DNA from 3 places in the Rouxiella badensis genome. Region 1 is predicted to be linked to each of the others. Evidence: predicted binding sites of a transcription regulator. Region 1 holds the regulator's gene; each other region holds the start of a gene.
The links. The regulator PurR, encoded in region 1, represses purine synthesis genes. The targets are predictions, from matches to a motif close to CANGCAAACGTTTGCNTG.
Positions count from the first base shown of each region.

Region 1 (10,444 bases):
TACAGGTGTGCAATGTGGGAGCGGAAGATAACCACCATCGTTGCAATAATGCAGGCCATAACAATGCCCGTCGCGATGCTGGTCAGCGCCGAGACCTTGGCCGCCGATGGATTTGATTCACCGAGACGTGACCCAACGCGAATGGTCGCTGCCACGCCGAGCGACAACGGAACCACGAACATCAGAGACCCGACATTTAACGCAATTTGATGACTTGCGACGGCAACTATTCCGAGAGGGGAGACCAGAAGCGCCACCACTGCAAACAGCGTAACCTCGAAGAACAGCGCCAGCGCAATCGGCAGTCCGAGCAGCGACAGACGCTTCAGTACGGCCCAGTCAGGTTTGGCGAACGGGCGCGTTGCAACGATATCTTTCAGGAAGTAGGAGCGCTTAGTGTAGATGCGCATCATGATGAACATGACCCAGTACACCGTGCCGGTTGCCACGCCGCAGCCCACGCCGCCCAGCGCCGGGGCGCCAAACTTGCCATAGATGAAGATATAGTTGACCGGAATATTTACCAGTAGGCCGATAAACCCGAACACCATGCCCGGTTTGGTCTTTGACAGCCCTTCACACTGGTCGCGCAACACCTGGAAAAACAGGTAACCGGGCGCGCCCCACATAATGGCACGCAGATACCCGATGGCCTTTTCTTTCAGCAGGGGATCGATGTTTTGCATCATGCCAATCATCAGGTCGCAGTTATAAATCACCACCATCACCAGGATCGACACACCCGCGGCCAGCCAGAAGCCTTGCTGCACCTGATCGCCGATTTTTTCACGACGACCAGCCCCGTTCAGATGCGCGACGGTGGGTGTTAAAGATAATAAAAGGCCGTGGCCAAACAGTATGGCGGGGAGCCATATTGATGTGCCGACGGCAACCGCAGCCATATCGGTTGCGCTGACCGAACCTGCCATGATGGTGTCAACGACACCCATTGCGGTTTGTGCAACTTGAGCGAGGATAACGGGGATCGCGAGAGCCAATAAACTACGCGCTTCTGTGAGGTACTTCTGCACGCATACACCTTTTTTATAATGATGAGTAAAACCAAAAAGTCACCCGAGGGTGACGATAATATAGTGAGGAATTGCCGAAAGATTGTACCTTGTCAGGTTTTTTAATCAAATCGCATGCTTAAGTTTCAACAGATGCCACTCTGCTGAGATTTTATCCCTCGAGTATGGGTGAGATGTGCTTTTATTCCCGATTTTAATTGGGCTTTCGTGACGCGCCATGGCAAAAAAAGTAATATAAGTGGTAATAAACGTTGAATTAACGAGGCGCGCCTAATGTTTACCGGAATTGTGCAAGGCAAAGGCACTGTAGTGTCTATCGATGAAAAACCTAACTTCAGAACCCACGTGGTCAGACTGCCCGAGGCGATGCTGCCAAATCTGGCGCTTGGCGCATCGGTGGCTCACAACGGATGCTGTCTGACGGTGACCAAGGTTGAAGGGGATTTAGTGAGCTTTGACCTGATCAAGGAAACGCTGCGTCTGACCAACCTCGGCGAGCTTAAAGAAGGCGATGAGGTCAATCTGGAGCGTGCGGCCAGCTTTAATGACGAAATTGGCGGCCACTTGATGTCTGGCCATATTGTCTGCACTGCCGAAGTCCAGAAAATCCTCACCTCTGAAAACAATCGCCAGATCTGGTTCCGTATGCCGCATGCAGAATATATGAAATACATTCTGCACAAAGGCTACATCGGTATTGACGGCATCAGTCTGACCGTCGGTGAAGTCACGCCAACCCGTTTTTGCGTACATCTGATCCCCGAAACGCTCGAGCGCACCACGCTGGGTGCCAAACGCCTGGGTGACAAAATTAATATCGAAATCGACCCGCAGACTCAGGCCATCGTCGACACCGTCGAACGTGTGCTGGCAAGTCGCGAAGCTGCACAGGCCGCTGCGGCCGCCCTGGCTGAAATCGAACACCAGGAACACGACAAAGAATAATTGCCCTCTTTAAGATGCAAAAAGTAAAAAAGCCGGAAGCAATCACTTGCCGCCGGCTTTTTTATTATGTGAAGCATATCAACGTGGAACGCGAATGCCGCCTTCAACGCCGTTAGGGCTGAGAACAACCTGCCACAGCTGAATGTCGCGAGCGCGGAATGCCCCAGCGCAAGCGTTCAGATAATAGCTGAACATACGATAGAAACGCGTTGAATAGTTCTCTGCAAAACTTGGCCATTCGTGAACGAAACGCTCAAACCAGGCCATCAACGTTCTATCATAATCTGCGCCAATGTTGTGCCAGTCTTCCATCACAAACAGGCCTTCAGTGGTCTGTGCAATGTGTTTAACGGAAGGCAGGCAGCCGTTCGGGAAGATATATTTATCGATCCAGGGATCGACATTCAGATCGGTTTTATTCGATCCGATGGTGTGCAGCAAGAAAAGACCGTCAGGTTTGATGTTGCGTTTTACCACGTCGAAATAGGTCTGGTAATTTTTAGGCCCGACGTGTTCAAACATGCCGACGGAAACAATGCGATCGAACTGATCGTTGAGATCGCGGTAATCCTGCAGCAGGATGGTGACATCAAGACCTTCGCAGCGTTGCTGGGCCATTTTTTGCTGTTCAGAAGAAATAGTCACGCCGAAAACACTGACGCCGTAATTTCGGGCTGCATATTCCGCCAAACCTCCCCAACCACAGCCAATATCAAGCAGTCGTTGCCCCGGCTGAAGCTGCAGTTTCTCACAGATCATTTTCAGTTTGGCTTCTTGTGCCTGTTCAAGCGTGGTCGCATCTTTCCAGTAGGCACAGGAGTATTGCATATAAGGGTCAAGCATTTTACTGAACAGATCGTTACCCAGGTCGTAATGCTCTTTACCTACGATCCAGGCGCGTTTTCTGGACTGCAGGTTGGTCAGCCTTGCTGCTGCGATACGCAGTGTATCTTTAAGATGATGTGGGAGTTTGTTCTCGAGCCCTGCGGCAACGACGCGATGGAAGAACATGTCTAATCTTTCACATTCCCACCAGCCGTCCATATAACTTTCGCCGAGACCCAGTGAACCTTCCTGAAGTACGCGCTTAAAAAAATCGGGATTTTTTACCGTAATGTCAAAAGGGCGTGTTCCATTAACCTCAATGCCAGCCATTGATAACATTTCGCTCGCGATTCGGTACCACTGATTATCTTGAATACTCAGGTCTTCTACACACGATGAACTCATAGCTTCTCCATCACTTTCTCTTCTGACTTATTAACCTGCTTAAAAAGCAACGGCTATTGGCAGGTCTTATGAGAACAGACGGATATTCCGCCTTGTCTGATATATGACTATGAACAGAGGGAAAATACGAAGGACACCAGGCGTAATACGCCGCGGTGAATCATCCTTGCACTAATAAATGTGACGCGATTCGCGCGCACAAAAGTTACTTGTGATAAAAGTTTTGTAAAAGTGTTATTTTCTTATGTTGAATTGAGTATAAGCTCGCCTGCGCGCATTCTCAACTGTAAATCGCAACAGGCGAACATATTCTTCAAGTTATTGTAACATAACGGTATTATATTAACTAGTTAGCATGCTTTGCTTCTGGATGTCCAGACTTCTGCTTATTCGCTGAACGCGTCAAAATAAAGTATCCCATTCCCACCAGCACCACCGTCGTAAGCATAACGGTCACCGTCGAGAATAATGGCTGGGATATAAATGCCGACACCATCATGCTACTTAAAAAGCAAAGTCCTAACTGTAATGTATTCTGCAACGCGGCAGCCTTTCCTGTATTAGCAGGAAATGGCATTAATGCATTTGCTACGACAATGGGATAACAGGCACCGTTTACCAGCGCCATTAAACAGAACGGCACTAACAAACTTACCAGCGTAGCCTGAGTTAACGTCGCAACCAGATAAAGCGATATAACGCTAATAGCATAGCCTAATAAAAGCCAGGGCAGCAGACGAACCCCATCAATTTTATTGATAATCATCCTACAGCCGTAACCCCCTAATAAAAATGCAATAGTTTGAGGGACATAGCTCAAACCAATCGCAGAAGGTCCGTAGCCCATTTCACTTAGAATAAAGGGGGAACCGGTCAGCCAGGCAAAAAAGCCGGCCGAACTGGCGCTGTAAATCAGTACGTTACCGCTATAAACCGGCGAGCTGAGCATCTCGGTGACACCGCTTTTTGCCTGCGCTTTTTCGGCAACAGACTTTTTCGTTTCTTTCAGCGTCAGCGTGAAGAACAGCAGCAGGGCGCTTATCACCAGCAGCAGGGCAAAGATGACTCGCCAGTTGAAATGATTCAGTACCCATGCGCCGACTAATGGGGCGAGGGCAGGAGAAAGTGCTACCAACGGCATGATGCTGGCAAAGGTGCGTTTCGCTACGTCAGACGCATAGCGGTCAACCACCAGCGCCTGCCAGCTTACCGCCGCGGCACAAACCCCAATAGCCTGAACAAAGCGCAGCGCCAGGAGCAGCTCGGTGTTTTGCACCCAGATCATGCCCAGACAGCCTACGGCGAACAGCGACAGTCCGGTTAATAAAATAGGTTTACGGCCAAAGCGGTCGGAAAGGGGACCCCAGAACAGCTGCGCCACGGCGAAGCCAGCCAGGAAGATACTCAGGCTAGCGCTTATTCCGCTGGCCGAGGTATCCAGACTCTCCTGCATGCTGCCAAAGGCCGGGAGATACATGTCGGTCGCCAGAAATCCGAGCATGCTCAGCCCGGCCAGATAGAGTAAAAAGCCAAATGAGGGTTTCATGATGTTCTCTTATAATTCAAAAAAGCAGTTAAATATTTCGTAGGGTGAAGCCAGTGGCGCAGTGTATCCGCTTGGCTTGCGGATTGTGAAACGTTAATATTTGCACCATGTGATTAAAATATTTGAAAGCAGAGAGTTGCAATGATCATCCCGACAAAAGGCGGTGCCTATGTGGTCTGAATATTCACTCGAAGTCGTCGACGCTGTCGCGCGAAACGGCAGCTTCACTGCCGCAGCGCTTGAGCTCAATCGCGTTCCGTCAGCGATTAGCTATCAGATTCGACAGCTCGAAGAATGGCTGGCGGTCCCCCTGTTTGAACGCCGACATCGCGACGTAGAATTGACGCCCGCAGGTCGCCTTTTCGTTGATGAAGCCCGAGTGCTTATCAAAAAAATGCTATCCACGCGTCGCCAGTGTCAGCAGGTCGCCAACGGCTGGAGCGGGCAGCTACGTGTGGCGGTCGACCGAATAGTAAAACCCGATCGCATACGGCAGCTGGTGGTCGATTTTTATCGCGCTTTCCCCGACACCGAGTTATTGATTCAAGGAGAGGTGTTCAACGGCGTTTGGGACGCGCTGGCCGATGATCGTGCAGACGTCGCCATCGGTGCCACCAGCGCGGTGCCGGTCGGCGGGCGTTTCAGCTTTAGGGACATGGGGACTTTACCCTGGCACTGTGTGGTCAGCGCCACGCATCCGCTGGCAGCACAAAATAGGGCGTTGGACGATGATGCGCTGAGGCCTTATCCGGCGCTGTGTATAGAGGATACCTCCAGAAATTTGCCCAAACGCGACACCTGGACGCTGGACAACCAGCGTCGTCTGGTCGTGCCGGACTGGACCTGCGCCATTGATTGCCTTTGTGAAGGGCTCTGCGTTGGCATGCTGCCAGTACATAGGGTTGCGCCGTGGATTGCGCAACAAAGGTTGGCAGTGCTTAATCTTGCCAACGTGTTTCCGGAAAGCCCGTGTTGTCTGACGTGGGACCAGCGAAATCATTCCCCGGCGCTAGACTGGTTGTTGGAGTATCTCGGGGACAGTGAAACGCTGAATCAAGAATGGCTGAGATAGCCTCACGCCCGCGAAGGCGGGCGTGAGAGGAGCGCAGAAAAGCGAGAATTAACGACGATAGTCGCGGAAAGGACCGTCGGCCACGGAGCGGCGTTCAACCAGCTTGGGTTTCACCTCGATGGTCTGCTGCACTTCGCGCTTGCTAATAATGCGGTCGAGCAACATGGTAAAGGCCATCTCGCCCAGGCGCTCTTTCGGCTGGTGTACCGTGGTGAGTGCTGGAGAGAAGTAGCGCGCGTTGCGCACGTTGTCATAACCAATGACCGAAATATCCTGAGGAACGCGCAGGCCCATTTCGTCGGCTGCGCAAATCGCGCCCATCGCCATCACGTCACCGCCGCAGAACACTGCCGTCGGTCGCTGCTTCTGGTTGAGGATCTTTTGCATTGCCTGATAGCCTGATTCAGGTTCGAAATCACCCTGAACCACCCATTCATCACGCACGGCAATATTGGCTTCATTCATCGCTTTCAGGAAACCGCGATAGCGACCGCCGCCGGTGTTGCGGTTCAGCTGACCGGGAATGGCGCCAATGTCGCGATGCCCGCGTTCAACCAGGTAACGACCCGCCAGATATCCGCCCTCGAAGGCGTTATCAATAATCGAGTCGGTAAAGTCGTTCTGCGCTTCGCCCCAGTCCATCACCACCATCGGGATTGAACGGTACTCCTCGAGCATGGCAAGCAGCTCGGCCGGATACTCGGCGCACATCACCAGCAGGCCGTCGACGCGCTTTTGCGCAAGCATTGCCAGATAGGCTTTCTGCTTTTCCAGATTATTGTGCGAGTTACACAGGATAAGCGTGTAGCCCTTCGCGAAGCAGCTGTTCTCAACGGCTTCAATGACTTCGGCGAAGTAGGGCGCCTCACTCGAGGTGGCCAGCAGGCCGATGGACTTGGTGTTATTCACCTTCAGGCTACGCGCGACGGCGCTCGGGGAATAGTGCAAATCTTTAATGGCTGCGCGAACCGCAGCTTTAGTTTCTTCGGCGACGAAACGGGTTTTATTGATGACGTGCGACACCGTTGTAGTCGAAACACCAGCGCGCTTAGCGACATCTTTAATCGTGGCCATGTAAAAATCACTCCTGAACTAACCCTTTTCAGCACGTTAGTTTTTTGTTAATCGTTTGCCTGCGTGCATTCAACTGCATAAATCATTTTAAGCAGTTAATTCGTTGGGTGGTTTCAGGAATCCTGAAAGATGCGTCGGACAACGCCGACCGGGCACACAGCGTGGTAACCGCTAATTTTCTCTTATATCTCAAGAAAGGGAAAGCCAAATTTGCGCTTTCGCGATAAGTTGCGCAAATCGGTGCACGATCGGTAGACGTTTTTACGCAAAGCGCGCAAAATATTTAGGCTTATAAAATATAGGGTTTTTAATCTTCTATCCGGCAAGGAGTCTATGTGGATACCAATCTGAAATACTCATTGATAACCGTGGTGTGCGCACTGGTGACGATCGTGGCATTCAGCTTTACCGCCGTCATGCACTGATCTTTTGCCGTCAGGCAGAAACGAAAAAGGGCGATTTCTTATCAAAGAAATCGCCCTTTTCTATTTTACCGCCCGCTCGAGAGGGGGTAGGCTTAAACCATTCGTTAAATGCTATTCACAGGTGTTAAGCGAGAAATCATTATTTAACGAATCGTTTTCGGCGTCATGACCCGGCGAGCACCAACGTAGTGGTCTTGCCAGTAGTTATCTGCCAGATAACTAATTTTGATGTCTTCTCCAGAGCGCGGTGACTGAATAAACTTACCGTTGCCGAGATAAACACCTACGTGGTCCGCCGCGCCGCGTTTAGTAATTCTAAAGAACACTAAATCACCAGACTCAAGCTCACCGCGTGGAACCGGGGCCGCATCGCGCAAATGGTACATCTCATTGGCGGTGCGAGGCATTTTAATACGCATTAAATCTTTGTACGCGTAATAAACCAGGCCACTACAGTCGAAACCAGTATTCGGGGAGGTTCCACCCCAGCGATAAGGTTTGCCGACCTGGTGCATCAGCTTGTTCATCGCGGTTTCTTTAGCATGCAAATACTTTTTCTTGTGCGCTGCACTCAGCGTTAACGGGGTGCAGGTATCTTCTTTTGTTTTATGCTTTCGGTGTCGTCCGTAGGCTTTTTTGCCTTCTTTCGCACAGACCACGTTAGTGGTAGCAGCCAGAGAACGGCTAATCGAGTTTATCTCTTTCTTCGAGTTCTCTGCCTTGTGTCTTGCGAGCCTGGAAGCGGTTGGCTTCTCGGCCTTGTGCCTGACGAGTTTAGTGCTGGTAGGATGCTTGTGCTCGACTTTCGCCTTCCCGTGCACTTTCTCTTTCGTCCTGCTGTGTTCTTTGGCTTTCGATTGTTCTTTCACCGGAACAGTCTTGGTCTTTCTATTGCTTCTCGCGACGACCTTTCGCTTTCGTCGCTCATCAGGCTTTGCCTGGCTTACGTGCGTTTCGGCCTGTTTGGCGGAGACGCGATGACTTGGCGAAGCATTCGCCAAATTCAAAAAGAGCTGGGTAAACAGCAGCACAAAAAGCGTAAACATTAAACGCATGGCGTCGCTACCAATATTAGGCCGAAGTTAAACATCAAAAGATGTCCCAGTATTCCCGAAAAGCGGGAGACAAAACAGCACGAATTGCTTCGATTCTAATTCATATTGTGAGTAAAAGTTAATAACTTTTTTTCTGGGCAAAATATGAGCTATAGCGCCGAAAAAATAACCAGGATTCAGAGGGTTAAACTCACGTTACCTAAAAGATCCCTTTGGGATCGTTTGGGTTAAAGTCACAGAATAAAAATGTTATTCTATATGAATCTTTATTTTTGCACTGTTTTGACAATCAGGGATACTATCACCGACATTACAGGGATGCATCAATTAAAGGCCTTTTTGTGCGCTAAAGACCTCACAAAAAATGGCGTTTTTATCCGAGGGCTGCTCTCGTTACAATGGCAGACAGTTGATCAGGTTTTTTCCGATTTAAGTAATGACCGTGACAGCCAATTAATGGCTTGAGGAAGCAAGAAAATGACCACTACTATTGAAAAAATTCAACAGCAGATTTCCGAGAACCCGATTCTTCTTTATATGAAAGGCTCTCCAAAGCTGCCAAGCTGCGGTTTCTCTGCTCAGGCCGTTCAGGCGCTGTCTGCCTGCGGCGAGCGTTTCGCTTACGTCGATATCCTGCAAAACCCGGATATCCGTGCAGAAATGCCAAAATTCGCCAACTGGCCGACCTTCCCACAGCTGTGGGTTGACGGTGAGCTGGTCGGCGGCTGCGATATCGTTATCGAAATGTATCAGCGTGGCGAACTGCAGCAGCTGATCAAAGAAACGGCTGAGAAATATAAATCTCAGGAAGAGCAGCCAGAATAATCGGCTTCGACTCTTGAAATAAAAAGAGCGGCTATCGTAGCCGCTCTTTTTTTATGTCTTACTATTTATCTTAACGAGAAGAATTTATTTCTCTTCAACGCTCTCTTCTTCAGCAATAGGCAACGGCCAGCCACCGAGGCGTTTCCAGCGGTTTACCAGCTCGCAAAACAACGCAGCGGTTTGCTCGGTGTCATAAAGCGCCGAGTGCGCCTGAGAACTGTCGAAAACGATACCCGCGCTGATGCAGGCTTTGGCCAGCACAGTTTGTCCAAGCACCAGGCCGCTCAACGCTGCCGTGTCGAAGGTGGCAAAAGGGTGGAACGGATTACGTTTCAGGCCCGCGCGCTCGGCGGCGGCCATCAAGAAGCTGTGGTCGAAATTGGCATTGTGCGCAACGATAATCGCGCGATTGCAGTCCTGCTCCTTCATCCCCTTACGGATTGCCTTGAAAATGGCGTGTAGCGCGTCGTATTCGCTAACTGCGCCACGCAGAGGGTTAGTCGGGTCGATACCGTTAAATGCCAGTGCCTCAGGATGCAAAATCGATCCTTCGAAAGGCTCAACGTGAAAATGCAGCGTTTCATCGTTTTGCAGCCAGCCGTCTTCGTCCATTTTCAGCGTCACGGCGGCGATTTCAAGCAGGGCGTCGGTCTGGGCATTAAACCCGGCGGTTTCTACATCAATTACCACAGGATAAAACCCGCGGAAACGACCTTTCAGGGCGTTAATGTCACTTTTGTCAGCCATTGGTATCTTATCTTTAAACGAATTCAGCGCGCATTATGGCAAATTTTCAGGCCAGATGCAGGAGGAGAGAATAAAAAGCAAGAAAGGGCGCCTCGATTGCGCCCTTTAAGTTACCGGTGAGACGGGATTAGTTACCCAGTCCCTGACCTGCATGTTTAGATTCGATGAGCTCGATTTTGTAGCCGTCTGGATCTTCAACGAAGGCGATGACCGTGGTACCACCTTTAACCGGGCCTGCTTCACGCACCACTTTGCCGCCTGCTTTGCGAATGTCTTCACAGGTTTGCGCAACGTCGTCAACGCCCAGCGCCAGATGGCCGAATGCGGTGCCGTGGTCGTAGCTCTCTACGCCATAGTTATAGGTCAGTTCGATGACCGCCCCTTCGCTTTCGTCTTCATAACCGACAAACGCCAAATCGTATTTGTATTCTTTATTCTGACTGGTACGCAGCACTTTCATGCCCAGTACTTCAGTATAAAACTTGATTGAGCGC
Region 1 covers NZ_CP114062.1:2,311,331-2,321,774, reverse strand. The annotation lists gene O1V65_RS10710 (MATE family efflux transporter) at 1-1,031, opposite strand, end outside; gene O1V65_RS10705 (riboflavin synthase) at 1,305-1,976, shown strand; gene cfa (cyclopropane fatty acyl phospholipid synthase) at 2,055-3,206, opposite strand; gene punC (purine nucleoside transporter PunC) at 3,553-4,752, opposite strand; gene punR (DNA-binding transcriptional activator PunR) at 4,922-5,824, shown strand; gene purR (HTH-type transcriptional repressor PurR) at 5,873-6,898, opposite strand; gene cydH (cytochrome bd-I oxidase subunit CydH) at 7,234-7,323, shown strand; gene O1V65_RS10675 (C40 family peptidase) at 7,467-8,378, opposite strand; gene O1V65_RS10670 (Grx4 family monothiol glutaredoxin) at 8,856-9,203, shown strand; gene rnt (ribonuclease T) at 9,288-9,950, opposite strand; gene gloA (lactoylglutathione lyase) at 10,078-10,444, opposite strand, start outside.

Region 2 (10,444 bases), 1.4 Mb from region 1:
CAACTCAGTGGCAGTACGCGAAAGGCGATAAGCAGCAACATCATCAGCATACCGACAATATTGGCGGGCAGCGGCAGATGCAGCGCACCGACCAGGCGGTCTGCGACCATAAAAAGTAACGCGTACAGCACAACCTGAATCGGTACCTGAAAGCGCGTGAGCAACGACGGCGCTTTCAGGCGCAACGCCAACATCATGGGGTCTGACCTCGGGGGACGAATAATTAGAGATTTCAGTATACGGCGAGGAGAAACCCGTTAAGAAATGAATTAAAATTATCCAAATGATTCCAAATTGGAATGTTAGGTCACTGGAGCCTTATGGACGTTCGCACCCTGCGCTATTTCGTTGAAGTCGTTCGCCAGCAGAGTTTTACCCGCGCGGCGGAAAAACTGTTTGTCACTCAGCCGACCATCAGCAAGATGCTACGCAATCTGGAGGAGGAGCTGGAGTGTACGCTGCTCATCCGCGAAGGGCGTCGCCTGCGGTTGACCGACAGCGGACAAGCGCTTTACCAGCGCGGCCTGAATATCCTGGAGGAGTTTCGTCAGCTTGAGGCCGAGTTGGAAGACATTAATGACGTCAAACGTGGCCTGCTGCGGCTCGGCGTACCGCCGATGGTGGGCACGCAGATGGCTCCCCTGATTGGTGAGTTTCGTCAGCATTATCCTGGTATCGAACTGATTATTTCAGAGTTTGGCGGCCTGACCGTGCAACAGGCAGTGCTTTCAGGCGAGCTGGATCTGGCGCTCACTGCCCTACCCATCGACCCCGCGCTGCCGATTACCTCACAGCTGCTGTTTAGCCATCCTTTATGCGTGGTGGTGCCGAAAACCGCCTGTTGGCTCAACCGCAGCAGCGTGACGCTCAGCGAACTGAGCGATGAAAGCATATTGATTTATAACGAAGATTTTGCGCTTTATCGACAGTTGCTGGACGCCTTTAGCGCCCACGGTTTCACGCCGAAGATAGCCGCACGCAGCGGCCAATGGGATTTTCTTGCCGCGATGGTACAGGCCGGAATGGGTATTGCCATCCTGCCCGAGCCAGTGTGCCAGCGTCTGGACGGCGAGAAGCTACTTTGGCTGCCGCTGACCCCAACCCTGCTGTGGCAGTTAGGTCTCATCTGGCGGCAGGGCAGCTATCTGTCGCAGAGCGCACAGGCGTGGATAGCACGCAGCCGAGAGTTTTGGCCAGAGAGCCTTATTCCTGAGCCAAGACCATAAAAAAGGCCCACGGGCGTTAACCGGCGGGCCTTTCAAGCGGTTCAAAGGCAGGGATTACACCTCTTTTTCGACCAGCAGCGCCTCCAGTAAATCGAGGTCATGAAGCAGTTTTTGCAGCGTCTCGTTGCTAATACGCTGGGTGGCACGCAGGTGATAAAGCTCGCCCCGCTCCGCACGCAGCGCCGTCAGGCGGAAACGTCGCTCAAGGTTTTCCAGCATCAGCGCGTGTTCGATGTCGTCTTTACCGACCGTGCGTCGGCGCAGATTTCCCACCACCCGCGAACTGATTTCCTTCAGCGTTTGCTCGTCAATATTCTCTTCCGAATCGGCGGCAAGACGCTCTTCCATCTTGTGCAGGCTCTCAATCGCGACCTCAGCAGCCACGGCGCGAGCCATACGTTCTTCTTCGCGGTAGGAGGACTTGTCCACGACCACGCCGCGCAGCAGGAAAGGCAACGCCACCACACCGGCAATCAGCGAGAACAAGATCACCCCAGCGGCCAAAAAGACCAGCTGATAGCGCGACGGGAAGGCCGAACCATCGGCCAGGAACAGGGGAATCGACAGCACACCGGCCAGCGTAATCGCGCCACGAACGCCCGCAAAGGAGGCAACCCACAGCTCACGCGTCGAGAAACTGCCAAAGGTCAGCGGACGCTTCTTCAGCAGGCGGTTGCTGAAGTTCTTCATCAGCCACAGCCAGGCGAAACGCAGCAGCAACAGGGCGAAGTAGATGACGGCAACGTCGGCGAACAGGTGCCAGGTGACGATGCTCGGGTCATGCGTTGCCTGGTCCAGCGAGCTCTCGAGAATGCCCGGCAGCTGCAGGCCCAACATGATAAACACCATGCCGTTAAACACAAATTCGAGCATCGCCCAGACGCTGTTTGCGCGCAGGCGCATCGCCAGCGGTGCATTGCGAATAATGCCCGACTGACTGATGGTCATACCGGCGGCCACGGCGGCCAGAATGCCTGAAACGCCAATGTGTTCGGCAATCAGATAGGAGGCAAACGGCAGCAGGAGCAGCAGAACGATTTGCGTCGCCGGGTCGTCGCCGCTCCAGCGGCTCATGATGCGCAGCGACTTACTGTACAGCCAGGTCACGGCGACGCCGGCCAACAGACCGCCGATGGCCACTTTGAGGAACTCGACCGTCGCACCCGGCACGGTGAAGACCATAGTCCCCATCGCCACCGCGATGGCGAACTTCAACGATACCAGGCCCGACGCGTCATTCATCAGCGCCTCGCCTTCGAGGATACCCATGATCGATTTCGGAATACGCCCCTTACCGACGATACCCGACAGGGCCACGGCGTCCGTCGGTGACAGTACGGCGGCCAGCGCGAAGGCGGCGACCAGGGGAATATTCGGCACCATCATGTAAATCAGATACCCCACCCCAACTACGGTGACCAGCACCAATGCGAGCGCCAGCCCAAGGATCTCTCGCCCTTTGTGCAGGAATTCGCGCATCGGCGTCTTCCAGCCATCGGCGAACAGCAACGGCGGAATGAACAGCACGAGGAACAAGTCAGGATCGAAATCGACGTGTAAACCAAAGTTGGGCCACGCGAGCAATGCCCCCACGGCGATTTGCATAAGAGGAAGTGGAACCTGGAACGGCAACATCCTGGTAACGACACCGGAGAGCGACACCACCAGAATCAAAATAAGGATGGTAAAAAATATTTCCATGCTTTCCTTAGACTCTTGTTATTAGGTTAATGCTTAAAGCTGGACGCAGGCCGGGCCTGCACGACAATTTGATAGTAAAACATTTTAACAATGGATAAAAATTGCAGACGTCTGAAAGTGAAGTGTAAATGTTGTTAACAAACTTTGTTGGTTTATGAATGCGGGGGAAGAAGAAACAAGCGACTTTCCCCCGCGACAGGCGCGGGGGAAGCGTGAGAGAGGACGTTAAAGCGCCCAGCCGCCGGCGTAGAACACCACCAGCGCAACGGCGATAACTACCGTGCCAAGGTTCAGCTTGCGCCACTCGCCTGAGCAAATACGGCCCACGACCAGCGAGCTAAAGCCCAGCATAATGCCGGTCACGATGTTACAGGTCAGCACGATAAATACCGCACACAGCAGCCCCGACATGGCGTCAACAAAGTCGGTGAAGTCCAGCTTGGTCACGTTGCTGAGCATCAGCAGGCCAACGTACATCAGCGCAGGCGCGGTCGCATAGGACGGCACCAGATAGGACAAAGGAGAAAGGAACAGCATCAGCAGGAACAGCACCCCGACCACCGTGGCGGTTAGACCGGTTTTGCCGCCCGCTGCCGTACCTGCCGCAGACTCAATGTACACCGCAGCGGGTGCCGCACCGACCAGACCGGCGAAAATGCTGCTCACCGAGTCCGCCGTCAGTGCCCTGCCAGCGTTGATAATCTGGCCGTCTTTATCCAACAGGTTAGCCTGCCCCGCTACTGCGCGAATGGTGCCCGTGGCGTCGAACACCGCGGTCATCACCAGCGCCAGCACGCTCGGTAACACGGCGGCTTTCAGCGCGTCTTTAATATCAAGATTAAAGAACAACGAATGACCGCTCGCGTCAGACAGTGAAGGCATCGCAAACAGGCCGTGATATTTCACCGCCGGATCGAAAATCAGGCCAATCACGGAAATGGCGATAATCACCAGCAAAATGCCACCCGGCACACGCAGTTTCTCCAGACCAAAAATCACCGCCAGCCCGAGCAGCGTCATCACCACCGGGAATGAGGTAAAAGCGCCGAGCGCCACAGGCAGGCCGTCGAGCGGATTCTTGATAACCAGCCCCACGCCGTTAGCCGCCACCAGCAGTAGGAACAGGCCGATGCCTATCCCCGTACCGTGCGCAACACCGGTCGGCAGATTGCGCAAAATCCAGGAGCGAATGCCGGTCACCGAGATAACGGTAAACAGCACGCCCATCAGGAATACCGCCCCGAGCGCCACCGGCACGGGGATGTGCTGGCCAATAACCAGGCTAAACGCGGTAAACGCCGTCAGGGAGATAGCACAACCAATCGCCAGCGGCAGGTTTGCCCACAGCCCCATCAGCAGAGAGCCAAATCCGGCCACCAGGCAGGTTGCAACGAACACCGCCGCCGCAGAAAAACCGGCTTTGCCGAGCATCGAGGGCACGACTATCACGGAATAGACCATGGCTAAAAAGGTGGTGAGACCGGCGATCACTTCCTGGCGAACGTTACTGCCACGCGCAGAAATAGAAAAGAAAGCATCAAGCGATCCTTTAGGCGTCACGCTGCCGCCCGCTTGAGACTGTGGTTGAGACATGGTGGATCCTCTGAGTGTGCTACTGAAATGCCTGCGTGGTCATTATGAAATCGTTTCGTGTCGTTCGCTTCCCTACCCGGCTAAAGGATGTGCGCCGACGTTCAACGATGATAAACACCGTTGAATTATCGGCAAAAAGCCAGGGCAAACGTTTAACTCACATCGCGTACGGCGGTTCTAAAAGTCGTAGGTACGGCTAAGCAAACGATTATCCAGCTATTAATACTCTGGTTTCAACTCCGTTTAGCGATGTTTTTGTCATTTTTGTACATTTTAAAGACATTTAATCTAAAAAAAGCGAGTCGATCAATTTTTACTCAGGATCCTATTTGATAAGGCCCACCCTGTTTTAACGCCTGTTGATAGGCCGGTCTTGCCTGAATCTTAGCCAGCCACTGTTTCAGGTGCGGGGTTTTATCGGTGGGAAAACGCGAGGCCAGCGCCTCGATTGGAAAGCTCATCTGAATATCTGCGGCGCTGAAGGTTTCACCGGCAAACCAGGCATTTTTAGTCAAGTGATCTTCAATGTAGGCGGCATGCGTCGCCAGCTGTTTGTCGATGTAATTCTGCTGCACGCCTTTACCTATCGCCCCGGCTATCGGGCGGATCAACCACGGCATGGGCGGTTTGCCAAGACGCCCGAAGATAAGTTTCATTACCAGCAGCGGCATCAGCGATCCTTCGGCATAGTGCATCCAGTAACGATACTGCAAACGCGACGAAGGATCCGCTGGCTTGAGAAGACCCTGAAGATCGTAGGTTTCCTGTAAATATTCGAGGATAGCACCCGATTCAGCGATGATAAGATCGCCATCCTGCAACACTGGCGACTTGCCCAGCGGATGGATCTTCTTAAGCGATGCCGGGGCCAGCATCGTTTTTTCGTCACGCTGATAGCGTTCGATGGTGTACGGCAGTTGCAGTTCTTCAAGCATCCACAAAATGCGTTGGGAACGCGAGTTATTGAGGTGGTGAAGGATTATCATGCATACACTCCAGAGTAGTCATACTAATTGATTGTTAACTATAGACTACTGAAGAGACGCTAACCTGCGGTAATAAAAGATTACATCAACGATTGACAAGTTTCGGACAATGCCTCATGTTTGAATTTAAATTCATTAAATGTGAATTTAAATTCAAATTATAAACACGCGTTTTATTCGCAATCTAAAAGGGATTAACACCATGTCCGACGTTTTAGCCGCAGTAGAACAACAATTTTACGCTTACAATCAGCACGACCTGGAAAAATTCGTTTCCTGTTTTAGCGAAACCTTTATTGCGTATCGTATGCCTGCCACCGCGCCTTCCATGCAGGGCAAGCAGCAGCTGCGCGAGTTTTACGCCCAAAACCGATTTAACAACCCCGCACTGAAAGCCGAACTCATATCGCGTAGCGTATTGGGCAACAAGGTCTTTGATCTGGAAAGGATCCACGGTCTGAACGAACAACCTATCGAAAGCATGGCGGTATTCGAGGTGAAAGACGGTCTCATTGAGACCGCCTGGTTTTACTTCGCTTAACGAGGTGACAGGTCGGGCCAAAGTGGCCTGACCGCGTCCATGAGCGCGGGTGTCCCCGTCGCCACCGACAGGTGACGAATCCCTTCCCCACCGAAATTTACCACCGTTTCCAGCCCGGCTTCCTGACACAGCACCGCGCCACCAGCGATGTCCCACAGCGTGGTGCGGCGTTGCAGGTGGCCGTCGAGAATACCTTTCGCCGCAAACACCATACCCACGGTGGTACAGCGATAGCAGTGTACCGACCAGTCTGCCTCACGCAGACCCCGATAAAATGCCGACGCCTCACCAAGCTGATCGTCTGCGCTATCGCCCAGAGAAACGACCTGAACGTCAGAGAAACGGTTATCGCGCGTAAAAGGTTTGCCGTTAAGGAAGATGCCCTTGCCGGTCTCTGCGGCAAAAAGTTCGTTAAGCACCGGCAGCGCGACTATCCCAATCACCGGACGATGCCGCTCGACCAGTCCTAATGAAACGCCCCAAAGCGGCGAACCGCGTAAAAAGTTAGACGTGCCGTCGATCGGGTCAATCACCCAGCACGCGCCTTCGCTCAGCTGGCCGCCCATCTCTTCACCAATAATCGGGTCGTTGGGGAAATGCTGTTGCAGCTGCTGGCGGATAAAGTTTTCAACCGCGACATCGGCTTCTGAAACAAAGTCCTGGGTGCGTTTGCTGCTGACATCAATCTCGCTGCGTCGCGCAAAGAAGCTCAGCGCCAGTTCGGCGGCCTGTGCAGCAATTTGGCTGGCGATGCGCAGCCTGTCGGAAATCTCGTTTTTCATTGTTAGCGTCCTTTGTCCTTTAACCAACGGCGCAGTTGACTGACGTTATCAGTCTGAATTGCGCCAAATCCAGCGTCAACCAACGTGCCCCAGACCTGCGTCGGATGCTGATGGGCGTGGCTATCACAGTAGTCCAGCGAGTGAGAGACATCCAGCGTGTTCACCCATAGGCGAATGCCCAACCGTTGCAGCTCCTCTCGCGCCTCGATGACGTCGTGCAAATCGCTAAAATAAAGCGCCATCATCTGCGCGCCAAAGTCTTCTATCTTGCGCAAATCTTCGGCAAACTTTCCGGGTCTGGCGTGCACAATCGGCATGTAGGGAATACGTCGCCGGGCGTCAGTCATGTCCAGCGGGAAGGACTGTGCATTGAGCTCAATCTTGCTTTTAAGCAGCACGCCGTCGGCCATGTTCATGTTGAGCACCAGGTCTATCACGCGCTGGCGATCGCGGGCAAATTTGATATCAATATTCACCACGATCCGGCCACGTGCCTCCTCGAGAAAAGCTTCCAGAGAAGGCACACGATCTTCAGTCACCACCATGCCGGGGCGTCCGTCGCTGCCCTTGAGTCGCGCACGGCGCACTTCAGAGAAGGGCATACGCTGAATTTCGCCCTGATGGTCAGAGGTTCGGTCCAGCCTGGCGTCGTGCACGACCACCAGCTGAGAGTCCGCAGTACTCTGGGTATCAATTTCGATGATGTCAGCGCCTGCGGCAATCGCGTCTTCGAGCGCAGACAGCGAGTTTTCCGGTGCGCGGGTCCATACGCCCCGGTGGGCCACAATCAGCACTGACGGGTTTTGCAGTGAAATCAGTTTTCGGGTATCGACGTACATGTCCTCTCCGGTAAAGGTTTAACTCACACGGAAAGTAACATTGCACGGGTTTATGACTGTTTGACCCAAAAGCCGTGAACAAAATATGACAACCCCTTGCTTAATAACCCTTAAAAGCTCTATATCTTGTAGGAGATTTTTTCGTCAATCATACTCGGAGAATGTCATGCCTGATGCCGCTCATTTGCTGCCTTTTATGTTAATCGCCCTCGGAATGGTGCTCACCCCCGGGCCGAACATGATTTACCTGATTTCACGCTCTCTCTGTCAAGGCCCAAGGGCCGGACTTATCTCACTCGGCGGCGTCGTGGTCGGCTTCCTGTTTTATATGGTTTTCTCCGCACTCGGTATCACTGCCCTGTTAATGGCCGTGCCGTTTGCCTATGACACCCTGCGATTCTGCGGCGCACTTTATCTGCTGTATATGGCGTGGCAGGCTATCCGCCCCGGCGGTCGTTCGCCGTTTCAGGTGCGTGAACTCGCCAAAGACAGCCCGCGTAAACTCTTCACCATGGGGCTTTTTACTAACCTGCTTAACCCCAAAGCCGCCGTGCTGTATCTCTCTCTTTTACCGCAGTTTATCGTGCCTGCGCAGGGTCACGTTCTGATGCAGTCGATGGTGCTGGGCAGCACGCAGATTGCCGTGAGTTTCTGCGTCAATGCGCTGATTGCACTCTCGGCCGGTTATATCGCGGCATTCCTGGCAGGGCGTCCGTTTTGGACCCTGGTGCAACGCTGGCTGATGGCGACCGTACTCAGCGGCCTTGCGGTGCGCATGCTGATTGAAGGGCGTAAATAATCGTCGAGATGTTCAGTTAAGGCACACCGCTATATACTGGGAAATACAACGTATAACGAGGTTTTCCCTGTGCACACTTTTCTAAAATTTTCGCTATCCAGGTCGAATACTTTCAACATCCTGATGCTCGGCGCGGTGCTGAGCATGTCATCTTTTGGCGCGATCGCCTCACGACAAATCACCGACCAGCTTGGCCGTCAGATAACGATTCCCGATCAGGTCGACAGAGTTGTCGTACTTCAGCATCAGACGCTTAATCTTCTCGTGCAGCTCGACGCCAGCAGCAAGATTGTTGGCGTGCTGGCAAACTGGAAACAACAGTTGGGCGACAGCTATGTGCGCCTCGCACCGCAGCTGCTAACAACCCCTGCGCTGGGCGATTTGACGCACGTCGATGTGGAGAGTCTGGTTGCGCTGCATCCGCAGGTCGTCTTCGTCACAAACTATGCGCCAAAGGAGATGATTGACCAGATTAGCAACGCAGGCATCGCGGTAGTGGCTATTTCGCTGCGCGACGACAGGCCTGGAGAAGCGGGCAAAATGAATCCGCAGATTAACAACGAGGAGCAGGCCTACAACGACGGGCTAAAAACCGGTATCAGGCTGATTGGTGAGGTGGTGAATCGCCAGAAGCAGGCTGACGCGCTTATCGATTACACCTTTGCCCAGCGAACTCTGGTGAGCAGCCGCCTGAAGGACGTTGCACCCGACCAACGCGTCCGCGTTTATATGGCAAACCCTGACCTCACGACCTATGGCTCCGGCAAATACACTGGCCTGATGATGAATCACGCGGGCGCACTTAACGTGGCTGAATCCACGGTGAAAGGCTTTAAACAGGTGAGTATGGAGCAGGTCATCGCCTGGAACCCGCAGGTGATTTTTGTACAGGACCGCTATCCGCAGGTGGTGGGTGATATCGAACGCGACCCTAACTGGCAGGTCATTGACGCCGTAAAGCATCACCGCGTTTATCTGATGCCGGAATATGCCAAGGCCTGGGGTTATCCAATGCCCGAAGCGCTGGCCATCGGTGAGCTGTGGATGGCGAAAAAACTCTATCCGCAAAAATTCAGCGATATCGATATGCAGAAACAGGCCAATGCCTACTATCAGCGTTTCTATCGCACTGACTATGTCGCGCCTAAACCCGCGCCAGCCGAGCCTAAAGCCTGATGACCCGGCAGCTCAACGTTCTGGCTGCGGGCAGCCTGAGAGCCGTTTGGCCGCCTTTAATGGCACATTTTACCCGACAGAGCGGGATAGGGGTCTCGACGCAGTTTGGCCCCGCCGGGCTGCTGCGCCAGCGCATTGAAGCGGGAGAACAGCCTGATCTGTTCGCCTCAGCCAACGTATCACATCCGCAGCGCCTGCTGGCGCTCGGCCGTGCTCAGCGCGTTGAGACCTTTACCGGCAACAGGCTTTGTCTGACGGTGCATGAAAATCGGGTAACCGAACACCCCTCATGGTTAGCGTTGCTGAATGACCCCGGGCTGCGGCTCGGCACCTCGACGCCGCTTGCCGACCCTTCGGGTGACTACACCTGGCAGCTGTTTGAAAAGATAGAGAGGCGTCACCCCGGCATGGGCGAAAGGCTGCGTCAGTCGGCTTTGCCACTGGTCGGCGGCGCCGAGAGCCAGCCCGTACCAGCGGGCGAGCTGGCCGCGGCGTGGCTTATCCGCACCGGACAGTGCGAGCTTTTCATCGGCTATGTGAGTTACGCGCGTCGGCTCGCAGAGTGTGACGGTCTGCGGGTGATTGAAATACCTGAGGATTATAATATTCGAGCGGATTATGCCTTTGCGCAATGCCACGCACGAGCAGAACCGCTGTCAGATTTTTTGCTCTCGACAGCGGCGCAGGGGTACTTAACGCGGGAAGGATTTACCGAGAGGGATTAGTCCCTCTCTTTCAGCGCACGCTGACGGTCATAGTACTCGTCTTCTGCGGCAGTAATTTCATCGAGCAGAGAGTCCA
Region 2 covers NZ_CP114062.1:3,667,736-3,678,179, forward strand. The annotation lists gene O1V65_RS16885 (CidA/LrgA family protein) at 1-197, opposite strand, end outside; gene O1V65_RS16890 (LysR family transcriptional regulator) at 321-1,226, shown strand; gene O1V65_RS16895 (Na+/H+ antiporter) at 1,281-2,927, opposite strand; gene O1V65_RS16900 (NCS2 family permease) at 3,153-4,520, opposite strand; gene O1V65_RS16905 (glutathione S-transferase family protein) at 4,838-5,506, opposite strand; gene O1V65_RS16910 (nuclear transport factor 2 family protein) at 5,709-6,047, shown strand; gene O1V65_RS16915 (inositol monophosphatase family protein) at 6,044-6,829, opposite strand; gene O1V65_RS16920 (glycerophosphodiester phosphodiesterase family protein) at 6,832-7,668, opposite strand; gene O1V65_RS16925 (LysE family translocator) at 7,835-8,467, shown strand; gene O1V65_RS16930 (ABC transporter substrate-binding protein) at 8,591-9,643, shown strand; gene O1V65_RS16935 (substrate-binding domain-containing protein) at 9,643-10,368, shown strand; gene O1V65_RS16940 (PA4780 family RIO1-like protein kinase) at 10,365-10,444, opposite strand, start outside.
Region 2: a site for PurR is predicted at 4,662-4,679, ahead of O1V65_RS16900 (NCS2 family permease). Genes of this name have one in related genera too.

Region 3 (10,444 bases), 1.1 Mb from region 1:
TCCCCTTCAACTTCGGCATCGATGTGGGTCAGATACAGGCGGTTAGCCTGATTCAGGAACTGGGTATACACGCGCCCACCGCCCATGACCATCACTTCTTCTGCGTTTCCTGCCGCTGACAGTGCTTCTTCAGGGGAGGTTACCCAGGTCACGCCATCGTGACTTCCAGGCTGGCTGCTGATAACGATGTTAAGGCGGCCAGGCAGGGGTCGTCCGATTGATTCGAAGGTCTTGCGTCCCATAATAACCGGCTTGTTCAAGGTGTTGCGTTTGAACCAAGCCAGGTCAGCCGGTAAATGCCAGGGCATGGCGTTTTCCATACCAATAACGCGATCCGCTGCCATTGCAGCGATCAGGCTGATAATCATCGTGAAACCTTTGGTGAAGAGCTAATAAGAACATATTCATGGTTCCGCCGGCAGACGACATACAGCAGACCAGGAACAGATTCTATGTCGGGGCAGAAAAGAGCCACACTATACGGAAAGCCCAATCCGCCGTCGATAGGGAGAATGCGCTCAGATAAAGATATAAGAGACCTCTTAGCAGAGCCGGACTTCATCAGCATAAAACACTGACTCCAGCGCAAGAAAGGCGCTCAAAGCATCAGTCTTAGCGAGCGAGGCAGACAATCATGCCACGCCAAGCATGGAGATAGTTCCCCATGTAAACTGATTAATACGTTTCGGCTGATTAAGTATACAAACGAAATCGAGCAACACGGGCTGCCACTGTTAAAAAAAAAAGATTGGCGTATGATGCCGCCTAAATTTTCTTAGTTAGTTGATGACGGTCAGTTAAATGCTCGAAACCTCTTTGTTTGTCGCGACGATTGCCGCGTTGGGGATGATCTCCCCGGGTCCGGATTTCTTCATGGTTATTAAGAATGCGGCCCGCTATCCGCGCATGGCGGCACTGATGACCTCGCTCGGCGTTGTCTGCGGCGTTATCACCCATATGTCCTACTGTGTGGCCGGTCTGGCGGTGGTGATAACGAAGACGCCGTGGCTGTTTGATCTGTTAAAATACGTCGGTGCAGCCTATCTGATCTGGGTTGGACTTCAGGGCCTGTTCTCGCGCACCAACAGCAAGATGAACCTTGATGGCATCGCGCCACAGCAGGTCACGCTTGGCAAGGCGTTTACTCAGGGTTATCTGTGTAACCTGCTTAATCCGAAGGCGACGTTATTCTTCCTCGCGATGTTCACACAGGTGCTGCAAATCAACTCAACGCTGAGTGAGAAACTGCTGTATGCCTCGATTATCGTCGGTCTGTCGGTTGTCTGGTGGCCGATGCTGGTGGTGCTGATTCAGAGTGGCCCAGTGCGTCGTGGACTGGCAAAGGCGCAGAAGGTCATAGATAAGATGCTGGGCGGGGTGTTGATCGCGCTGGGTATTAAAGTGGCGCTGAGCTGACAACACATAAAAAGGCAAACCTGCCATAGGTTTGCCTTTATAAGATTATCTTTATGTCATTGCCACCGATAATAATTATTTGGCTTCAATAACCTCATTTTCAGGCGCTTTACCGTCAATACTGCCGCGCCAGCTTTGCTGCTGCTCGCCGAGACGCGCCTGATCCTGCTCAATGGCCGCAGAAAGCATATCGCGGGCGCGGGCCAAACTGGCGAGGCGGAACTCGGTGTCTTCGTAGTTTGCCAGCGTGGCTTCGAGCATTTTCACGTTGTAGTGCTTAAACAGGTCCGCCTTCTCGCGGGCCTCGTAGGCGTCTAGCCCCAGAATTTCCAACGTTTCTCGACCGGCGCGCAGCGAGCCTTCAAACAGCTCACGCTCCGGCGCCTCAACGCCCAACTGACGCAGCTGATACCAATGGTCAACGTCGCGCGCGCGGGCGATGATTTTCAGGTTCGGGAAGTTTTCCTTCGCCAGTCGAGTCAGCTCTAAATTAGCCTCCACGTCGTCGATGGCGTTGATCAATACCTTGGCCTGTGCCGCACCGGCGGACTCCAGCAGGTCTACGCGCGTCGCGTCGCCGTAAAACACCTTGGTGCCAAACTTGCGCAGCGTTTCGATGTGGTCAGGATCGTTGTCCAATACCACCGTGTGCACATTGTTGGCGAGCAGCAGACGTCCGGCGATTTGCCCGAAGCGCCCGAAACCGGCAATGATCACGCTGGCGTGCTCGTCGTCGATAATGTCCTGCGGACGAGAGTCCTTCGGCGCATTGCGCTCCAGACGGCTGGCAATCACCAGCAGCACCGGCGTGACGGCCATCGACAGCGCGACCGCCAACGTCAGCGACTTCGCCCAATCCGCAGGCAGCACACCGGCCAGCTGCGCGGCACTGAAGATAACGAAGGCAAACTCACTGCCCTGCCCCAGCAGGATGGCAAACATGCCGCGCTGGCGCTTTGGCACGCTGAGCCAGGGCGCAACAATCCACAGCAGGGCGGCCTTCAGCGCCATAAAGCCCAACAGCAATACGGCAATCAGCAGCGGATGATGCACCAGCGTACCGAAGTCGATAGACATCCCGACGCCGATGAAGAATAGCCCGAGCAGCAGCCCTTTGAACGGCTGAATATCACTTTCCAGCGCGTGTCGGTACTCGGAACTTGCCAGCATCACCCCGGCGAGGAACGCGCCCATCGCCATCGATAGCCCAGCCATCTCCAGTAAAATACCGAAGCCAAACACCAGAAACAGCGCCACGGCGCTGAATACTTCGCGCATGCCAGAGCGGGCCACGAAATGCAGCACCGGACGAGCGACGTAGCGCCCAAGCAGCACCACGATGGCTAACGCGCCGACAACCTTGGCAGCCGAAATGCCGAAGGACGCCAGCGTGGTAGTTTCACCGGTGCTGGCCAAAAGGGGAATCATCGCCACCAGCGGGATAGCCGCTATATCCTGAAACAGCAGCACTGCAAAGGCGCTGCGGCCAATAGGCGTTGGCGTCAGGCTGCGTTCGCTCATCGCCTGCATGGCAATCGCCGTCGAGGAGAGCGCCAGCGTCAGGCCAATCAATAACGCAATTTTCCAGTCCAGTCCCAGCGCAGCGCAGAAGGCGCTAAGCACCAGTCCGCAGCCGACCATCTGAATACTGCCGCCGCCGAAGACCGAGGCACGCAGGGTCCAGAGGCGTTTAGGGTCGAGTTCGAGACCGATGATAAACAGCATCAGCACCACGCCAATCTCGGCGAAGGTTAGAATCGATTCGGCGTCCGAGACCAGCTTCAGGCCCCATGGGCCAATGATACAGCCGGCAATCAGATACCCCAGCACCGAGCCGAGTCCGAAACGCACGGCAATAGGCACAAACAGCGCGGCCGATCCGAGATAGATAAGCCCCTCGATCATCATGCTGTGATTATCCATTCGCTTCCCCCTCCAATGATTGAGCCTGTTCTGCCGAAGCTAACGACGCGGGATGTGCCGCTTGCCAGTCGAGCAACCGCTGGCGATACGCCTCGCCGCCCGCCTTCAGCGTCACCTCGTTACAGGTAAAGGTATTGTGCAGCGCAAAGTAGGGCTGCCATTTCATGCCGCAGTACAGTGCCGTTGCTTCAATAGGCTGGGCGAGTGCAGCGAAATCAGGATAACTCCCCAGTTGGAAATGCTGCTCGTTACCGCCGGTAGTCACCGCCCACAGGCAGCCTTTACCTTTCAGGGCATCGCCATCATGGCCATAGGCCCAGCCGTGCTCGAGCACTTTGTCGATCCACAGCTTAAGCAGCGGTGGCAGACCGTACCACTGTAGAGGATGCTGGAAAACCACCAGATCGGCCTCTTCCATCGCCTGCTGTTCTGCTTTGATATCAATAGAGAAGTCAGGATAAAGATCGTAAAGAGATCTGATTTTTACATCAGGGAGATCCTTAATTTCCTGAAGCAGATGCTTATTGGCATGGGAATGCCGGGGATAAGGATGGGCGTAGATAATCAGGATCATAAAGCTTCCATATAAAAACGTATTTTATTGAGCATACGCAACTTTGTGCCAGAGGAAAAAAAAACCGTTAATGGGTTCTTAATAAAACAATAAAAAACAAAAAAGAAGGGCACAGCATAATGCTGCGCCCTTCTTACGTTACAAGACAACAACCGAGGCTAAAAGCCTTGATTAGCCTTTAATTTTTGCGTGCATTTCCTGTACGGAAATCACTTGCTCGGTTGGGTCTGAAGACAGCGCCATGGCGGTAGCAAACCCCCCGTTCAGCGTAGTGTCGTAGTGCACTTTATACTGCAGCGCGCTGCGACGAATTAGCTTGGAGTCTTCAATCGCCTGACGGCCCGCGGTGGTGTTGACGATGTAGCTGTATTCACCGTTTTTGATGCGGTCCTGGATGTGTGGACGACCTTCATGCACCTTGTTGACCAGGCGCAGGTTGATGCCTGCTTCGCCCAGTACGACGGCGGTGCCGTGTGTCGCGTCCAGCTCAAAGCCGTGTTTCTGCAGCTTGGCGGCCAAATCAACCACGCGCGCCTTGTCACCGTCACGAACGGACAGCAGCGCACGACCGGCTTTCTTCATCCCAGACAGGCTACCCAGCTGGGCCTTAGCGAAGGCTTCAGCGAAACTGCGGCCAACGCCCATCACTTCACCGGTAGAGCGCATCTCTGGGCCGAGGATGGGGTCAACGCCCGGGAATTTGTTAAACGGCAGCACCACTTCTTTAACCGAGTAGTACGGCGGGATAACTTCTTCGGTGACGCCCTGCTCGGCCAGTGTCTGACCCGCCATCACGCGTGCCGCCACTTTCGCCAGTGCCACGCCGGTTGCCTTGGAAACAAACGGCACGGTACGCGCAGCACGTGGGTTAACCTCAATCAGGTAAACCTCGTTGTCTTTCACCGCAAACTGCACGTTCATCAGGCCACGAACGGAAAGCTCAAACGCCAGCTTCTCAACCTGTTGACGCATTACGTCCTGAATTTCTTTGCTCAGGGTATAAGCAGGCAGTGAACATGCGGAGTCACCGGAGTGAACGCCCGCCTGCTCGATGTGCTCCATGATGCCGCCAATCAGCACGCGCTCGCCGTCGCAGATTGCGTCAACGTCAACTTCTATCGCATCGTCGAGGAAGCGGTCGAGCAGCACTGGCGCATCGTTGGATACGCTCACCGCGTTCTGGAAGTAACGGCGCAGGTCGATTTCGTCATAAACGATTTCCATCGCGCGGCCACCCAGCACATAAGATGGACGCACCACCAGCGGATAACCGATACCGGCTGCCTTCTCTACCGCCTGTTCGATGGTGGCTACGGTGGCGTTCGCTGGCTGCTTCAGGCCCAGACGGTTAACCGCCTGCTGGAAACGTTCGCGGTCTTCTGCACGGTCAATCGCGTCAGGGCTGGTACCAATAATCGGCACGCCGCAGGCTTCCAGCTCGCGAGCCAGTTTCAGCGGAGTCTGGCCACCGTACTGCACGATCACACCTTTTGGCTGCTCGATGCGGACGATTTCCAGCACGTCTTCCAGTGTTACCGACTCAAAGTACAGACGGTCTGAGGTGTCATAGTCGGTAGAAACGGTTTCAGGGTTACAGTTAACCATGATGGTTTCGTAACCGTCTTCGCGCAGCGCCAGTGAGGCGTGAACGCAGCAGTAGTCGAATTCGATACCCTGACCGATACGGTTTGGACCGCCACCCAGCACCATAATTTTCGGGGTGCCGTTAGTTGGGTTGGACTCACACTCTTCTTCATAGGTGGAGTACATGTAGGCGGTGTCGGTCGAGAACTCGGCCGCACAGGTATCAACGCGCTTGTAAACCGGGTGCAGGTTCAGCTTGTGACGCAGCTTGCGCATTTCGCTCTCAGAGACGCCGACCAGTTTCGCCAGACGCAGGTCGGCGAAGCCTTTACGCTTGAGCACGCGCAGCAAATCGTAGTTCAGTGCGCTAAAGCCGCCCTGAGCAACCTGAGATTCCAGTTTGATCAGCTCTTCAATCTGTACCAGGAACCAGCGGTCGATGTTAGTCAGGTTAAAGATGCCGTCTACGGACATACCGGCACGGAATGCATCGGCGATGAACCAGATACGGTCAGAACCGGCTTCTTTCAGTTCACGACGGATTTTGGTCAGTGCTTCAGGATCGTCGAGGCTCACTTTAGGGTCGAAGCCGCTTGCGCCCACTTCCAGACCGCGCAGCGCTTTCTGCATCGATTCCTGGAAGGTGCGACCGATAGCCATGACTTCACCCACAGATTTCATCTGGGTGGTCAGACGGTCGTTGGCACCGGCAAATTTCTCGAAGTTGAAGCGAGGAATTTTAGTCACAACGTAGTCGATTGAAGGCTCGAATGACGCTGGGGTCTTGCCGCCGGTGATGTCGTTCATCAACTCGTCAAGGGTGTAACCCACCGCCAGCTTGGCGGCTACTTTAGCAATCGGGAAGCCGGTTGCCTTAGAAGCCAGCGCAGAAGAGCGTGATACGCGTGGGTTCATCTCGATAACTATCAGACGGCCGTCTTTCGGGTTCACGGAGAACTGTACGTTTGAACCGCCAGTCTCGACGCCGATTTCACGCAGTACCGCCAGAGAGGCGTTACGCATGATTTGGTATTCTTTGTCGGTCAGTGTCTGCGCAGGGGCCACGGTGATGGAGTCACCGGTGTGGATACCCATCGCGTCGAAGTTCTCGATAGAACAAACGATAATGCAGTTGTCGTTCTTGTCGCGGACCACTTCCATCTCGTACTCTTTCCAACCGATCAGCGATTCATCAATCAGCAGCTCTTTGGTTGGGGAGAGGTCGAGACCACGAGTACAAATCTCTTCGAACTCTTCGTGATTGTAAGCGATACCGCCGCCGGTGCCGCCCATGGTAAAGGAAGGACGGATGATGCACGGGAAGCCAACGTCAGCAGCGATAACCAGCGCTTCTTCCATATTGTGTGCAATACCTGAACGTGCCGTGCCCAGACCGATTTTCTTCATCGCGATATCAAAGCGACGGCGGTCTTCTGCCTTGTCAATCGCGTCGGCGGTTGCACCAATCATGGTCACGCCGAACTCTTCCAGTACGCCCTGACGCTCAAGCTCCAGCGCACAGTTCAGTGCAGTCTGGCCGCCCATCGTTGGCAGTACCGCGTCTGGACGCTCTTTTTCGATAATCTTGCGAACAACTTCCCAGTGGATTGGCTCGATATAGGTGGCATCGGCCATGTCTGGGTCGGTCATAATGGTGGCTGGGTTAGAGTTCACCAGAATGACGCGGTAGCCCTCTTCGCGCAGGGCTTTACACGCCTGTGCACCAGAGTAGTCAAACTCGCAGGCCTGTCCGATTACGATCGGACCCGCGCCCAGAATCAGAATGCTTTTTATGTCTGTACGTTTTGGCATTATCTGCTCCTGTTAATTATTTGCCGCTGTTACGGTAGGCTTCGATCAGTTCGATAAAGTGATCGAACAGTGGGGCTGCATCGTGCGGGCCTGGGCTCGCTTCAGGGTGACCCTGGAAGCTGAACGCTGGCTTGTCGGTACGATGGATACCCTGCAATGAACCGTCGAACAGTGATTTGTGCGTCGTGCGCAGCGTGGCTGGCAGGCTGGCTTCATCTACGGCAAAACCGTGGTTCTGCGCGGTGATCATCACGGTGTTGTTATCAAGATTTTTAACCGGATGGTTGCCGCCGTGATGGCCGAATTTCATTTTAAGCGTCTTGGCACCGCTGGCTAATGCCAACAGCTGATGGCCCAGACAGATACCGAACACCGGAATGTCGGTGGTCAGGAAGGTCTTGATAGCCTCAATGGCGTAGTCGCATGGCTCAGGGTCACCCGGGCCGTTTGACAGGAAAATGCCGTCTGGATTGAGCTTCATCACGTCTGCAGCAGAGGTTTTCGCCGGAACCACCGTCAGGCGGCAACCGCGGTCAACCAGCATGCGCAGAATGTTGCGCTTCACGCCGTAGTCATAGGCCACAACGTGGAAAGGTAAATCCTCAGCTTTCTTCGCTTCAGGCAAATCGCCCTCCAGAGTCCAGCTACCTTGCTGCCAGCTGTAAGACTCCTGCGTGGTGACTTCTTTCGCTAAATCCATTCCTTTCAGGCCCGGGAAGCCTTTGGCTTTCTCGAGTGCCAACGCAGCATCTACGTTATCACCGGCAATGATGCAGCCGTTCTGCGCGCCCTTTTCACTCAGTAAACGTGTCAACTTACGCGTATCAATATCGGCGATAGCAACGATATTGTGGCGTTTGAGGTAGTCAGACAGGTTTTCTTCATTACGGTAGTTGCTGGCAATCAGAGGGAGATCGCGAATCACCAGGCCTTGGGCGTGTACTGCAGAGGATTCTTCATCAGCGGCGTTAGTGCCGACATTGCCGATATGGGGATAAGTAAGAGTAACGATCTGGCGGGAATAGGAAGGATCAGTGAGGATTTCTTGATAACCGGTCATCGACGTATTGAAGACCACTTCCCCTACTGCCGTTCCCTCTGCCCCGATGGCCCGACCGTGGAATTGGGTTCCGTCTTCCAGAACCAATAGCGCTGACTTTATCAAAGCATCCTCCAAGAATAATCAATCATTATATTTGCATATTAATTCAGATCGAATGACCTAATCAATGCAAAAATTGCACTCAGAGCGGTTATTTTTCTACCCTAAAAGCTAATTTTTGGCAAATTGCGCGCATTCTAATGATGGGCGTGGGGTTTGTCTACCCAAAGCGCCATTATTTTTGTGTTTTTCGCATCACTCAGCGAAATGAACGTCAAATAGCGATAAAAGGATAGGATAAGTAAGCATAGTAAACGTTTGCGAGCGGGGTTATCTGAAAAAATCGTTATTTTGTTTACTATAATCGAATGAAGAGAAATTGAGCGGCTACTTTATGTTCAAAACGGTAGAAAAAACCGGGTAAATGCCAACAAAAGGTAACTTGGAATTAAAAAGCAACTGAAGGCGCTATTTTTAAGACAAAAGAAAAGGGCAATAAAATAACTGCCCTTCCATCAAAAACTTATGATAAAAACAACCACATCACGATTGTTGGAGAACCTTATAAATCTTCGAGACCCAAGACATCTTTCATGTCAAAGAGACCATTTTTCTTGAGTGATACCCATTTAGCAGCACGAACTGCGCCATTGGCGAAAGTCATGCGGCTTGAGGCCTTGTGCGTTATCTCTACACGCTCGCCAATATCAGCAAACATCGCAGTATGTTCACCGACGATATCCCCGGCGCGAATGGTGGCGAAACCGATGCTCATCGGGTCACGCTCACCGGTATGGCCTTCGCGGGCATAGACGGCGCAGTCCTTCAGATCACGGCCTAGCGCACCCGCGATGGCTTCGCCCATAGCGAGCGCAGTACCTGAAGGTGCATCGACCTTGTGACGATGGTGTGCTTCAACGATTTCTATATCGGTGTAGTCACCCATCACTTTTGCCGCTTTCTCAAGCAGCTTTAGCACCACGTTGACGCCTACGCTAAAGTTCGCGGCGAAAACGACGGGAATTTCATCGGCAGCCTGTTTAATTGCCGCTTTACCTGCATCATCGAACCCCGTAGTGCCGATAACGATGCCTTTACCCTGTTTCAGACAGAAGCTCAGGTGCTCGAGAGTCCCTTCGGGGCGTGTGAAATCGATCAGGATGTCAAAATCACCGGCTACCGCTTCCAGACTGTCACTGACTTTAACGTTAATCGCGCCTACACCGGCGAGTTCGCCTGCGTCAGTACCCACAAGTGAAGAACCTTTACGCTCTAACGCCGCGCCCAGAACCACACCTTCAGCCTGCTGTACGGCCTGAATCAGCTGGCGACCCATGCGCCCACCGGAACCGGCAATCGCCATGCGGATATCAGCTTTGCTCATAATTTCTCTCTTTATTAATGTGTGCTTCGTAAAACAGAATCAGGTTAACCACCCCATTCCATCACGGCTAGTGAAATTGCCTCATAATTAGAAAATTATGATATAGGCACGCTAACATCAGTAAAACCTATTTCGCGTCGGGTCGAAAGCCTCGCCCTTCACTTTCGACATTGCTGAAAAAACCAGCAATAACAACCCTCAAGGCAATACAATTCACTTAAATGAATAATCATGCATACAGATGAATAACCTGCACAGGCATTATCTCTTTTTTTGCACGTTTCCCGGATGCAGATCAATTTATTAAGCCTGATATAAATAATTCATATTTCGTTATTGGATTTTATTGAACCCTTATGATAATAAATAGCCAGCTAATTTTAAGTCGAAACATTATTGCAGAGGCAGGAAGATAAATAAGCCAATCTTTAATATCGGTAAACCATTGAATTAGCAATTAAATATTATTAAGCGAACCAGCCTGTTGCGCAATGAAAGTCAGTGATAAAACGAGACGGATTGCAATACGGCTGTTACATGCTCGTTAATCCCCCCTCGTGTATAGCTAGGGAAAATTAGGATGCCAACACAGTATTGGCACCTGGAGTTTTTATGAAATTTAAAATGAATAGGGTTTCACAAACAGTCG
Region 3 covers NZ_CP114062.1:3,452,921-3,463,364, forward strand. The annotation lists gene folA (type 3 dihydrofolate reductase) at 1-368, opposite strand, end outside; gene O1V65_RS15915 (LysE family translocator) at 802-1,416, shown strand; gene kefC (glutathione-regulated potassium-efflux system protein KefC) at 1,492-3,339, opposite strand; gene kefF (glutathione-regulated potassium-efflux system oxidoreductase KefF) at 3,332-3,913, opposite strand; gene carB (carbamoyl-phosphate synthase large subunit) at 4,085-7,309, opposite strand; gene carA (glutamine-hydrolyzing carbamoyl-phosphate synthase small subunit) at 7,326-8,474, opposite strand; gene dapB (4-hydroxy-tetrahydrodipicolinate reductase) at 8,974-9,795, opposite strand; gene O1V65_RS15945 (porin) at 10,408-10,444, shown strand, end outside.
Region 3: a site for PurR is predicted at 8,719-8,736, ahead of carA (glutamine-hydrolyzing carbamoyl-phosphate synthase small subunit). Genes of this name have one in related genera too.